Regions from separate parts of the Metallumcola ferriviriculae genome, predicted to be linked through region 2. Evidence: riboswitches for the same ligand, from Rfam matches in the RefSeq annotation. Region 2 holds a riboswitch; the other holds the start of a gene.

Region 1 (6,064 bases), 710 kb from region 2:
TAGCGGTAGCTGCGGCTGTATCCCCGGGGGTCGGTCTCTTTAATGAGGCGGCCCAGGGGGTCATACTGAAAACTCGTTACATTGCCCACGGGGTCTACCTGCCCGGTCACTTCTCCCAGCTCGTTGTAGCGAAACTGTGTCGTCCTGTTGGCCGGCTCGGTAACAGTGACCAGCCTGTTGGCCAAATCGTAGCTGTAGGTGGTATTGTTTCCTTCGGGGTCCATTACCCGGATCAGGTTACCCCGGGAATCATAGTAGTAATGGGTGGTGCTGCCGTTTCTATCAGTGAGGCGGGTTATCTCTCCCCGGGAATTGTAGCGAAATGTTATGCTGCTGCCACTGGCGTCAGTCACTTCAGTGAGCATTCCTGTCTTATCATAGCTGTAGGTGGTGGTGTTTCCCTTGGCATCAGTTATCTGGGAAATGTCGCCTCTGAAGTTATAGCGGTAGATGGTGACATTCCCCTCCGGGTCGGTTATTTCAGATGTCCTGTTGGCATAGTCGTAGTTTATGCTGGTTACGTAACCCCGTCGGTCACTTTCACCATGTTTCCTAAGGCATCATATTCGTAAGTTATTTCTCCCCCGGCAGGGTCTATCTTTTTCACCAGGCGGCCGGCGGCATCATACTGGTAGGTGGTAGTATTTCCGAGGGCGTCGGTTACTTTAGTCAGGTTCCCCATAGCATCGTAGCGGTAATGGATTTTATTCCCCTTGGGATTGGTGACGGTGGTTAGCCGGTCAAACTGGTCATATTCAAAGGAGACCACACCGCCGTCGGGATTGATTACTTGGCTGCGGTTACCGTCGGCAGTATACTCCACTTTAGTAACGTGGCCGCCGGGCTCGGTGGTTTCTATTACCCGGCCCCGCTTGTCATACTTGAAGCTAAATGCGCTGCCTGAGCTGTCCATTACTGTCTCTACCAGCCCGCCCTGATTATAGCTGTAGGTCTTAGTGCCGCCGTCGGGGGCTGTCACCCGTTCCAGGCGCCCCAGGGCATTGTACTTGAAGCTGTAGCTGTTACCTTTGGCATCGATAATGGATGTCACCTTACCGGCGGCATTGTAGGTGTAGGTAGTGGTATTGCCCAGCACGTCGGTAACTGACTTAATGCGTCCCATTTCATCATACAGAAAAGAAGTCGTTTCGCCTCCGGGGTCAGTGCGAGATGTCATCCGGCCCATGCTGTCGTAGCTGAAGTTGGTCACCTCTCCTTTGGCATTGGTAACCGATATCAGGTTTCCGGCATCATCGTATGTATAACGGGTGGTGTTCCCCCTGGCATCGTTTGCCGTCAGCCGGTTACCGCCACTGTCGTAAGTATAGGTAACGGTATTGCCCAGGGCATCGGTTCTGGAGGTAAGGTTTCCGGCATCATCATAGGTAAACGTTACCTGGGAACCGTCGGGGTTAATCACCCTAGTGAGCTTATCAAATTTGTCCTCATAGAAATACCGGCTTGTCTTGCCGTCGGAATAGATTATCTTAGTTTTTCTGTACTTATCGTCATATTCGTACCGGGTGGTATTGCCGTCCTGGTCGGTGACAGCAGTGCGTTCTCCCTGCTCATTGTAGGTATAGGTCTTTATCCGGCCCAGGTTGTCTTTTTCCTTGATAATCTTTTTATCGGCATTCCAGTAGACTTTTTTCTCCAGGCCCCTGGCATCGGTGATTAAGGCATAGCTGAGGTCGCCTTCGGTGCCGTAGCTGAAGCTTTTTACAAGACTATTATCTGCTCTTTTGATGTGGCTAACTTTTCCCTGGCTGTTATACTGGTATTTAAAAGTCCTGCCCGCTTTGTCGGTAAAGGAGGTCAACCGGTGGCTTGAGTCGTAACTAAAGCTCTTACTGCTGCCGTCGGGGTAGGTAACTTTTTTCAGGTTCTGGGAACTATCATACTGGTATTTAGCCCGCCGGCCTGCAGGGTCGGTAATGCTTTTTACTAGGCCGCCTTGGGCCTCTACGTCCAGTACCCTGCCGGCGGTGTCGGTGATAGTATCAAGGGCCCCGTTTTGGTCATACTCAAAGCTCATGGCATGTCCCTGGGGACCGGTGAGGGACAGGAGCCTTCCGGCATCGGCCGCCTGGCTGCGCCAGGAGGCTTGATAGCCGTTGTATAGGTAGCTAAAGCCGTTTTTATCCTCAACCGTATATGTACCGTCTGCATTCCTGGTCAGGGTGGAGCCGCTGCCGCCCTTTTGGGTATATGTACCCTGATCCAGGGGATAGTAAATCAGCGGGTCCCCGTCATAGGAATCGACGATTAAGTCGGGATCGTCCTTGGTAAACTCGTAGCTGCGGTGCTGCCCGTCACCACGAAACTCCATGATGACAAAGTTCTGGTACATGCCCAGGTGCTGGTCAAAGGCGAGGTTCCAGCCGTAACCCAGCATTCCCTTGATCCCTTCCTGGCGCATATATGTACGGCTTATCCGCGGCGAAAAGCCTGAAGACGGGTAAGCGATATCGCTTTCACTGAGGGTGAGTATCCCGGTCACCGGGTCCACGTAGCCAAAGTCGGCATCACTTTTATTTACCGTGCCTAAATTCAAAGACGAAAAGCTTGGTGCTACGGAGGCCGGGTCTGGAAGTCCCTTTCCCGGGGGAGAAAGCATTTCCTCCCACCCTGCCAGACCCGTGAGTTCGTAGGGGTCAAACACAGGTGGTATTGAGCTTTGCTCTCTAATTGATGCTGGAATACTGCCTGCAGCCAGTGCCGGTGTAACCGTACCGGTAAACAGGATGGTTACTGCCAGAATTACAGAAAGGTATCGAACAAATTTTTTACTCTTTAGTCTCATTGACATCCCCTCCAAAAAAATACCGTGCCAAGGGATTACCTTGGCACGGTAAGAATAGACGCTGCCTTGGCAACCCGGCGATCGTAGCCTGATTCGGCCTTAGACCCGTAGTTTTGCGTCCCCCGCTTTCACGGGGTTTGCCTTTTTCTGGTATTTTATTCGATTGTTCTACTACGCTTCGATATATTTCCTTTTTTTTCCTGCTTTTTACAAATATTTTTTTGAATATTTTAGTAATTTAGTCTCCGTCCCAGCATATACCTCCTCCTAATGGCATAAAAAAACGGACTAGTAAAACCAGTCCAGGGCTTTTATTTAGGATACTAAAAAAATATCCAATCGCCCAAGTGAAAATATCATGAACATTTCTGCTGACCATCTGCCTAACCCCTTAATCTTTGTCAACAACTCCAACACTTCTTTATCGGACAGATCGTGCATGCTCTTAAAGTTTTATTTACCACTTAGAACAGTGTCTGATAGGTACTTTGTATACGAAATCTTTTGCCTGGATAGCCACATTGACCTTAATTTATCGTCTTGAATTACACCTCTTTACTAAACAAAAAGTATAATTCCATTATACCTGCTACTACAATTTCTAAAGAGGTAGCTGGTATGCAGGTTTAATTAATCCTGCTGGCTTAGAAACTTTTCTCACTAAACTTGAGTTGCTTTTTATCAAGTTTCCCCACGGGTGTATAAGGCATATCATCAACGAATGCTATGTCTTTTGGCATTTGAAACCTTGCAACTCTGGGGCCTAACCACTGGAAAAGTTCCTCTTTTGTTACGGTAGCATTTGCTGCGGGAAGCACGAATGCTTTTAACCTCTGCCCAAACTTTTCATCACTAACCCCAATAACTGCAGCTTCTTCTACTTCAGGGTGGTTTAAAAGTATTTGTTCAAGTTCAATTGGGTAAACATTTTCACCGGCTGAAACAACCATATCATCCACTCTTCCACAAAGATAATAATGGCCACGACTATCTTTATAACCTAAATCACCTGTTTCCAACCAACAGTTATTTTGGTTACTCATCGACCACCTATTTTTGATGCAGAATTGGCCTACCTCACCTGCTTCTACTTCATTTTTGTGCTGGTCCAATACTTTTAACCGAACCCCGTCTATTTTTTTACCAATTGTCTCAGCTGAATAGGATAGATCTTGTGGTGTTGCTATCACATTTAGTCCAGCTTCCGAAGTGCCATAGAGATTGTATAAGACACTACCCAATTTGTTCATAGTCTCACCTACAAGTCTCGGATTCAGTTGTGCACCTCCTGAGGCTATACAGGCAAGGGAATTTAAGTCTTCGACGTTATTATTTAACATCTTGTCTATCATTAGTGGCACTACGGTTACAACTTCAACATTGTGTTCCCGAATCAGTGAACATGCTCTTTGGGCATCAAATCCATTACTGATGACAATTTTTCTTCCCAAAGCAATAAGTACAAATAATATACCTACACCGTAGCCGTGATAAATAGGAGTGGCAATATAAGCGGTGCGATAATTTAGCAGCTTCAGCCTGGTTATTAGGGCTAAGAATGGATTTAGGAAGTTTAGAAGAGACGGTTTATATGGGGCTGCTTTGGGATCTCCCGTGGTCCCGCCCGTTAGTATTACAAGTTTACCGGGTGAAGAACGTTTGATTTCTTGTTGTTCACTTACTGAATTAAGCAAATTGCTTATTGCCGGCAGGTCGGTATGGTAACTTAAAACTACCCCGTTAGCATAGTCTGACTGCTTAACTAAGGAGTCCAATTGGAAATCATATATAAGCAAGTTAAAATCATATCGCTTTATTAAGTTGTTAAACTGGTGCTTACTAATTTCTGCGTTAAGTAAGTATACATCTACTCCCAGCAAAGATAACGCAAATATGGCTTTAATCAACGAAGCATGGTTTTTACACATAATGCCTACTTTATTACCGCTGCTAAGCTGATATCTTTCATTAAATATAGCGGAAAGCTTTTTCGACTGCAATAATAACTGCTGATAATTTAAGGTTTCATGGTCATCCACCACTGCAACCTTATCAGAGTATACCCTTTCTGCAAAAGACAGCAGGGGCATTAAGTTTATCCCGTATTTGTGAATGGCAGCTATTAAGCTATACAACCCCAATGGAGAAAATAATTTAACTCTGAATAAAACATATATAAGTTTAAATACCTGCAATATCACTTCCCCCTTTTTCTTAGAATAGTGGGAATGGATAATTCCCATACCCCTCTAAGAAACACTGAGGCAATACGGCCAAAAATTAACCACCATGGCATATACCTCTTCCGTTGAGTATACATTGCTTTGCCAATGATTTTGGCCACATGGTTCGGACACATGACAGGCATCTTTTGGTAAGCCGCTGTCGGCTTAATCATGGGTGTATTTACTAGCGGAAGGTAGATAGATGTGGTTGATATTCCAGCAGCGTTCAATTCAGGCCCAGCAGATTGATACCACGTATCAAACGCCGCCTTGGAAGCCTGGTAAGCAGCCCAATAGGGGAAGGGTATTAGCAATACATTAATAGTAGATATATTGATGATCTGGCCTTGATTTTTTCTAAGCATCGGAATTATAGACAATAGCAGTTGAACAGGTGCAAAATAATTGATAGCCATAGTTCGAGTGAAGTCGTGAAACCGGTCCAGCGAGTCGTTAATTGATCGCCGGATAGATATGCCTGCATTGTTTACTACTATGTCTATACCGTTAGGCATCTGGTGAATAAATTTTAGCAAGCCCTCCATCTCTTCCATGTTTCTTAGGTCAGCCCTATAAATACTCACTCTGGCAGTTTTCTTTTCTATCTCATTTTTAATTGTTAAAAGTTTTTCCTCTGTTCTAGCAACTAAGAGTAAACGGGTATTGGTGTCTGCCAGAAGATAAGCTAATTTCTCCCCTATACCGGAGCTTGCACCTGTGATTAAAACAGTCTTCTCGTCTAAACTGTTCCTAAGTTTCTTTTGGTTCAAATACGTAGGCGGAAACAATATGTTTTCTAGAATGTTATTTTTTTGCATAGTAGCCCCTTTACATGTGCGCTTTTCTTAAGAACTATTTCAGGACGAGCCCCTACCTCGCCCTGATAAATAACGGATTCTTTTTATATGCTTTCCAAAGATTATTCCTCCCTTAGCGTCGCATTATGGACAAGTCCTTCCCAACACTATTAATGATTAATAGGCATTGACTTTACTACCATCTTCTCAGCAGCTAGACGGATAGTATCAAGCTTATA
Region 2 (6,064 bases):
AATAACAAAATCCACACCATTGATAGCGCCAACTGCTGCAAGGAGTTTAACATCGCCACCGCCGATAACACCCATAATAAAGGGAATAAGCAGCGGTCCTATTCCAAGTGCCGCTCCAAAGATACTTTCCCTTAATCCTAACCAGCTGTTTAAATATGAATTAAGAATAATTCCAAAAACAATTGCTGGTAAGGTTACTTTATTGGGGATGCGGTGTTCTTTTATGTCCCAAAAAGTACATGTTAATACTATAAGTAAAGTAACTAATACTTGGTACATAATAACCTCCGTTTATTGGTAAAAAGGGCCCTTTCGGGCCCTCTGCCCTCAAACTATGACAGTTCACTTGTGACGTCTTCGAACTTCTCTTTGATTGTCGTGCCCAAAGGTCCTAAAGCAGCCATTACAACAATGGCAATTAAGGCAATTATCAAAGCATATTCCACCATACCCTGACCGGACTCCTCATTTATCAAACGCTTAAGTAAATTGCTCACCTACACTCCTCCTTTCTCAAATAGTTTTTAGATACCGCCAATACATTCGAATTTAACTTTTCTATATAAAACCAATATATGGCAGTACTAACAATTTAATTTTTTTCCTATAGCAGGCCGGGCTACGTTGTTCATCTCAAACCACTTGCCTTTGGCCGGTACACTTTCTTGCAAAGATGCAGTCTGAGCCTCTTTGGCCAATTGCATTACCAATGCCGATCCCACCCATACCCCAAACACCCCTCTAGATAAATGAAATAAGATATTAGTATTTGCCTGGATGATTACAGCACCCGCCCCGCAGATGAAACCGACGATTAATGCATCTCCCCTAGACCCCAACTTATACCACAACATAAAGCTCTGTTTTGCCACAGCGACCAGTAAACCCATAAAAAGAGCAAACCCGATTATACCTGTCTCTGCAAGAATTTTTAAAAAAGAACTATGCGGATTTCGTGCTGGTCTTCCTCTATCCAGGTACGGATATTTAGCCAAATATATGTCATGCAGATTGTAGTAATTTCCTATGCCCACACCGTCCATCGGGTTATCTCTAAACATTTGCAGTGCAGTCAACCACAGCTGAATACGGTATTGCCCATTGGCAGTTTCATGTTCTTTCAATATGCTTAAAGCCCTATCCCCGACTGCCATTCCATTGGTCACGAAAATATCTCGATTTCCTACAGGTGTAAAAAGCCATGTGTAAGCCATTATATAAATGATAAGAAATATCAATAATTTTTTATCTTTCATTACAGCCATAACTACCAAGGATATTATAGCTGCTATCCAACCCCCGCGAGTATAAGTGACCACCAGCGCGGTACTTACTACAGTAGCGAGAATTCCCCAAAAGAATCTCTGATCAACTCTCTTTCCATACTTAAAGCCGATTAGAATTGGCAGGTAAAAAATTAGATATCCGGCTAAGTGATTGGCATTGTGTAAGGTAAAATAGGTGCGCTGATGCAGAACGTAGTGCTGCCAAATACTCATAACTGCAATTAATGCCGCTCCATAACATGCCGTTCTGAATATTCTTATAACTTCATCTTCTTTTAAGTCGGCATGACTGACTATGTAAAAGACCAAGCCTGAATTTAGCAACCAGAGGAAATCCCTCATTGAATCCGGTAGGTTTACGGTTTTTAATAGACTGATTGCCCCCCAAATTATCAAAGCAAAGAAGACGATGTCCACCTTAGTAGGCTTTAAATCCAACTTCCTCTGGGTAAGTCTTAATAAAAAGCCGATACCGAGCAGTAAAGTAGCTAAATCAGTAATGGTTATCGTAATTGAACCCAAAGAGAATTCCGGATATAGCAGCGGTACCAGTACCACAGTTAAACCTAAAAATACTAAAAGTAATTCATCTAAGGCCCTAGCATTCTTCATCTTAACGCCTCCACGCTTACCAAATAAAAAAAGCCACTAATCTAAATTTCGCTTTAGATAGTGGCCGGTTGCATCACTCACTCCTGGCTACCTAGATGCCCAACTTATCGGCAGCCGATCATTGTTTCCACAAACTTTATCTGTTTTTACAAATGTTAACAGATGTTTGTGGGGTCGTCCGTAAAAGTTTGTCGGTGATGAAAACTTATTAACGACTTGCTAATGATATTTCTGACAAATAACATGGAAATTTTTTACTGCTTTTTGCCTCAAATTGACGTTTCCCTTGGAAATGTGTTCCCAATATATGTAAAGCATTGTCGTATCATTGTTGAACTTTTAGGCATTCGACAAAATAAATTTACTAATTGCCCCCTAAAATTAGTAAATTAACACGAACTTATTTATGTAGCTTATTTTTTGGTTATCGCCCAACACTTACCAATATTTAACCTTGTCTATTGGGGAAAACTTATGGTTGAAGGGTGGGATAAACCATGGATAGTCGAGAAATTAAGCTTAAGCGAGATCATCCGGAAAAACCGAAAGAATTCTTCACCTTTGATCTTGGTGAAAAGATGGAAAATAGGATCGTTCTGCCCGAAGAAAAAATTTCCCCTTGGGAGGTTCTAACAGAAGAAGTCACCTGGGATCCCGGGGTGAGTGATTAAACTAAATCCAAAATAAACCTCGCAGTGAAAACTGCGAGGTTTATTTTGGTGCAGGAGGCGGGACTTGAACCCGCACGCCCAATTGGACACATGCCCCTCAAACATGCCTGTCTGCCGATTCCAGCACTCCTGCATATTCTTTTTAAAGCTTAGTGAGTCACCTACATATTATAACCAAACTATTCAATCCTTGTCAACAACCATAAAAAGGCAGTCAGTCAAACTCCGGCAGCAGTGCTTTAGCGGTAGGCTTAATACCATAATGCCCGGGCCTTCCCTCTAACAAAAAGGTCAAGGCAGTTTGGCCAATGACCAAGTCAATATTATCCACAGTACTAATACCTTCCAGTTGGTAATATGGCATATAGGAAAATCCTACTTGGCTGTATTCCGTACCCACCACTATCTTTTCCTGTTCCTTAAATCCCCGAATGAGCGGAATATCGAAGTTCTTTACCCAGTCAGGGTTTTCCGTCTCTGAACCCCCTACCACTAACACAATATCCGGTTTGGTATCATTGTGTGGAGTGTGAATTTCAAAAATGCCTCGACTCTGCCATGCCTGCAGCGGGTCATTTACCTTGCCCGAAATTGCAAATTCCACCAGCTGTTTCGCCAGAATCTTGGCTTCAGAAAAGCTGATATCCGCCTTTGTCACAGCAGTGTCCTCTTCTTCACCATCGCCCTTTTCCATCGGCAGCGGCACTGTTATTACCGGACTAATTTCTAACCCAGACAATGATAAATCCGCTGCCAAGTCAGAAACTTTACCGCTGCCAGTGACAATTAATGCCGCCTGAATACCCTGCAGCCGCCCACTGACCAGCAGCGGGTAAATATCGTGGGCAAATTTACTATAATTATCGGTAGTCGCTTTAAATACAGCCATTTCCTGCCTGGATGTACGATTTTGCTCCCTTAAGGCGGCAAAATCAATCTCCAAACTGTCAATCATCTGTTTTTGCTGCTGGACCAGCATTTGATCGCTAACCATAGTAGTGCCCACCAGAATACCCAATGCTAAAGCTAAGAATACAGCAACTAGTGTCGTGATATGATAACGAAAATCAATCATGCCCAGCCTCCCGCATAAAACGCTATAATAAATGAGTCATAACCTTAATAGTAAATAACTCCCACTTATTATAACTCTTAGACGCATACTTATTCACCGTCGGCAGGGTGGTATGATGCTAGGTCTAAGTACCCCCAATCAGATAAAGGAACATCTATCTTTCTAACATATAAAGCTTGACGCAGCGCCAGCAGTGGTATCAATTTGCTTTGGGCAGCAAAATTGCGACTCAATAATTCAATGTGCTCGCGGGAGTTTTCGCTAACACCCCGTGGAAGCGTTCCCTTTTCTAAATTATGCCTTTGCCACAGCTCAAGAACTGCGTTAGGGTGTTGATAGGGCTCAGTCCAGATGATTAATCTCAAGTCCGCCACTTTATCCTGCTCTACCGGCTCCACCAAAATCCCTTTATCCTCAAGTTGGGCGAGAGTCTGCTGTCTTATGCTTATGCTTAATTGCCGAGACTCACTCCAAGTCAGATCGGCCAACCCTGCCTCCAGCAGTGCCGCTGCTCCTTGGGGATAAACCACATCAGATACACTGACACCGCCACCGGTTTTTGGCAAATAACGGTACATCGGTAGATGTAAGCCCTTAAGTGCCCGGGATACCTCACGTCTATCTATTAATCCGGCCAGGGATTGACGCATGGCAGGTTCCTTGAAAACTACCGGGTTAAAGGATAAAAATATGCCGCTGCTAAGTTTGTTTATTTTTAGTAAACTATCCATATTCATCTCATGCCCTATAGTTAAAAGACCTTGGTCAAGCCCTTGAACCATGTCAACCCTGCGACTTTGCATATCGGTCAAAGCATCCTCAGGAAGATAATTAAACCATATCTCCCAGCGCTCCACTGCCGGCAAATCGCCCTGATATTTTTTATTAGCTGCCAGAGTGATCCATTGGCCGTCAGCCCACTCCTGCACAAAATACGGTCCCGTCCCCGCTTCCAGTCTAGTAGGCTCGAAATATGTTCCCGCCTGAAATCCCGGGTTTTCCAATTTACCGGCGGAAAGCACTGAAGCCCGCGGCCCGGCTAAGGCTGCCAGCATTTCTTCCTTGCTGCGGCGCCATGTTAGCAATAAGGTATAGTTGTCCTCCACCTTGACCACATCTATGGGGGAAAGCCACGGTTCCTGGTATGATGTTAACCAGCGCTCAAGAGATGCTCTTACCACTTCCGCATCAAGTGGAGTCCCGTCCTGGAAAGCAATTCCTGATTTAATTGTAAATATTAACCCGGTGCCATCTTCATTATCAGTAAACTTTTCCGCTAATAGTGGTTGATACCTTCGGGTACTCTCATCAAATTCGACTAGACCTTGATATATCGCTTGAGCAATTTGAAATTCCATGGGTGAATTAATCTTCAGCGGGTCCAAACTGCCTATTTCTTCAGTGGACGCTATCTTTACCTCAGTCAATACTGCTTGTTTTTCCGATTGTGGTTGTGGCGATTTGGGCGGTTCCGCAGGGCGGGTACAGCCCACCGTCAACAGCAGCACTGTCAGCATAATAATCCAACTATTAATACGCACTGTTATCTCTCCCGAATTTCAGATATAAATTTAAAAAAATACGCCGCTCACCTGCGCTGCACTGGACTTTTCAATAAAAAAGGAGAAGCCGGTGCTTCCCCTACAGCAGTTTTTCCAACCGTTGGTTTTCCGCAATGCCTGGGATACGCCCCCGTTTGGCAATGGGTTTGCCGCCAACTTCCTTAATATCCATAGTCATGTCTATAGGAGGTGCCGCTGATATAAAGCTGCCTACGCCAAAAGCATCAGCACCGGCAGCACTTAGCAGTTGGATTCTATCTGGAACCAATCCGCCGGAAACAAATATCTTTACTTTGTTAAACCCTGCAGCATCCAACCGCAGCCGCACCTCATTAACCAGTCCGGTGGTTACGCCACCCCTCTCGCTGGGAGTATCCAGACGAATCCCCTCTAGCCTCTCACCCAATGCATCAGCTACTCGCAAGGACTCCTCCACCTCATCCTTAAAAGTATCTACTAATACCAATCGTAAAGCCTGCGGAGGCATCAGTTCATCGTATGCCTGGGCCACTTTGACCGTATCCCCCACCAATAAGAAAACCGCGTGGGGCACTGTTCCAGCCGGCTCTCTACCCAGCAATTTAGCCCCAAGAATACAGCTGGCGCCATCTGCACCGCCAAGCATGGCCGCTCGCTCCATCACTGGTGCTACTGCCGGATGTACGTGTCTTGCGCCAAAACAAAAAATAGGCTTGTCCCCGGCTGCCTGCTTGGCTTCTCTAGCCCGGGTAGCCCAACCGCTGGAGCTGGCCAGCATCCCAAGAAGTACCGTCTCATAAAAACCAAAGTTGTTATACGGGCCACGAATTCGCATAACCACCTCGTTAGGAGAAAAGCTTTGGCCTTCTTTTAATGACC

What was found. Region 2 has a riboswitch for cyclic di-GMP ahead of MFMK1_RS07700 (O-antigen ligase family protein). Riboswitches for the same ligand answer to the same signal wherever they lie in the genome.
Region 1: another riboswitch for cyclic di-GMP. It lies ahead of MFMK1_RS11255 (DUF6531 domain-containing protein); the one in region 2 lies ahead of MFMK1_RS07700 (O-antigen ligase family protein).

The regions. Positions count from the first base shown of each region.
Region 1 covers NZ_CP121694.1:2,249,921-2,255,984, forward strand. Annotated here, with positions in the region: gene MFMK1_RS11245 (RHS repeat-associated core domain-containing protein) at 1-512, opposite strand, end outside; gene MFMK1_RS11255 (DUF6531 domain-containing protein) at 518-2,803, opposite strand; cyclic di-GMP riboswitch class I at 2,869-2,955, opposite strand; gene MFMK1_RS11260 (AMP-binding protein) at 3,448-5,046, opposite strand; gene MFMK1_RS11265 (SDR family NAD(P)-dependent oxidoreductase) at 5,001-5,846, opposite strand; gene MFMK1_RS11270 (flavodoxin family protein) at 5,996-6,064, opposite strand, start outside.
Region 2 covers NZ_CP121694.1:1,536,104-1,542,167, reverse strand. Annotated here, with positions in the region: gene MFMK1_RS07710 (A24 family peptidase) at 1-279, opposite strand, end outside; gene MFMK1_RS07705 (Flp family type IVb pilin) at 333-497, opposite strand; gene MFMK1_RS07700 (O-antigen ligase family protein) at 585-1,898, opposite strand; cyclic di-GMP riboswitch class II at 1,952-2,036, opposite strand; gene MFMK1_RS07695 (hypothetical protein) at 2,396-2,569, shown strand; tRNA gene MFMK1_RS07690 (tRNA-Leu) at 2,616-2,702, opposite strand; gene MFMK1_RS07685 (copper transporter) at 2,784-3,644, opposite strand; gene MFMK1_RS07680 (ABC transporter substrate-binding protein) at 3,734-5,185, opposite strand; gene MFMK1_RS07675 (nicotinate phosphoribosyltransferase) at 5,286-6,064, opposite strand, start outside.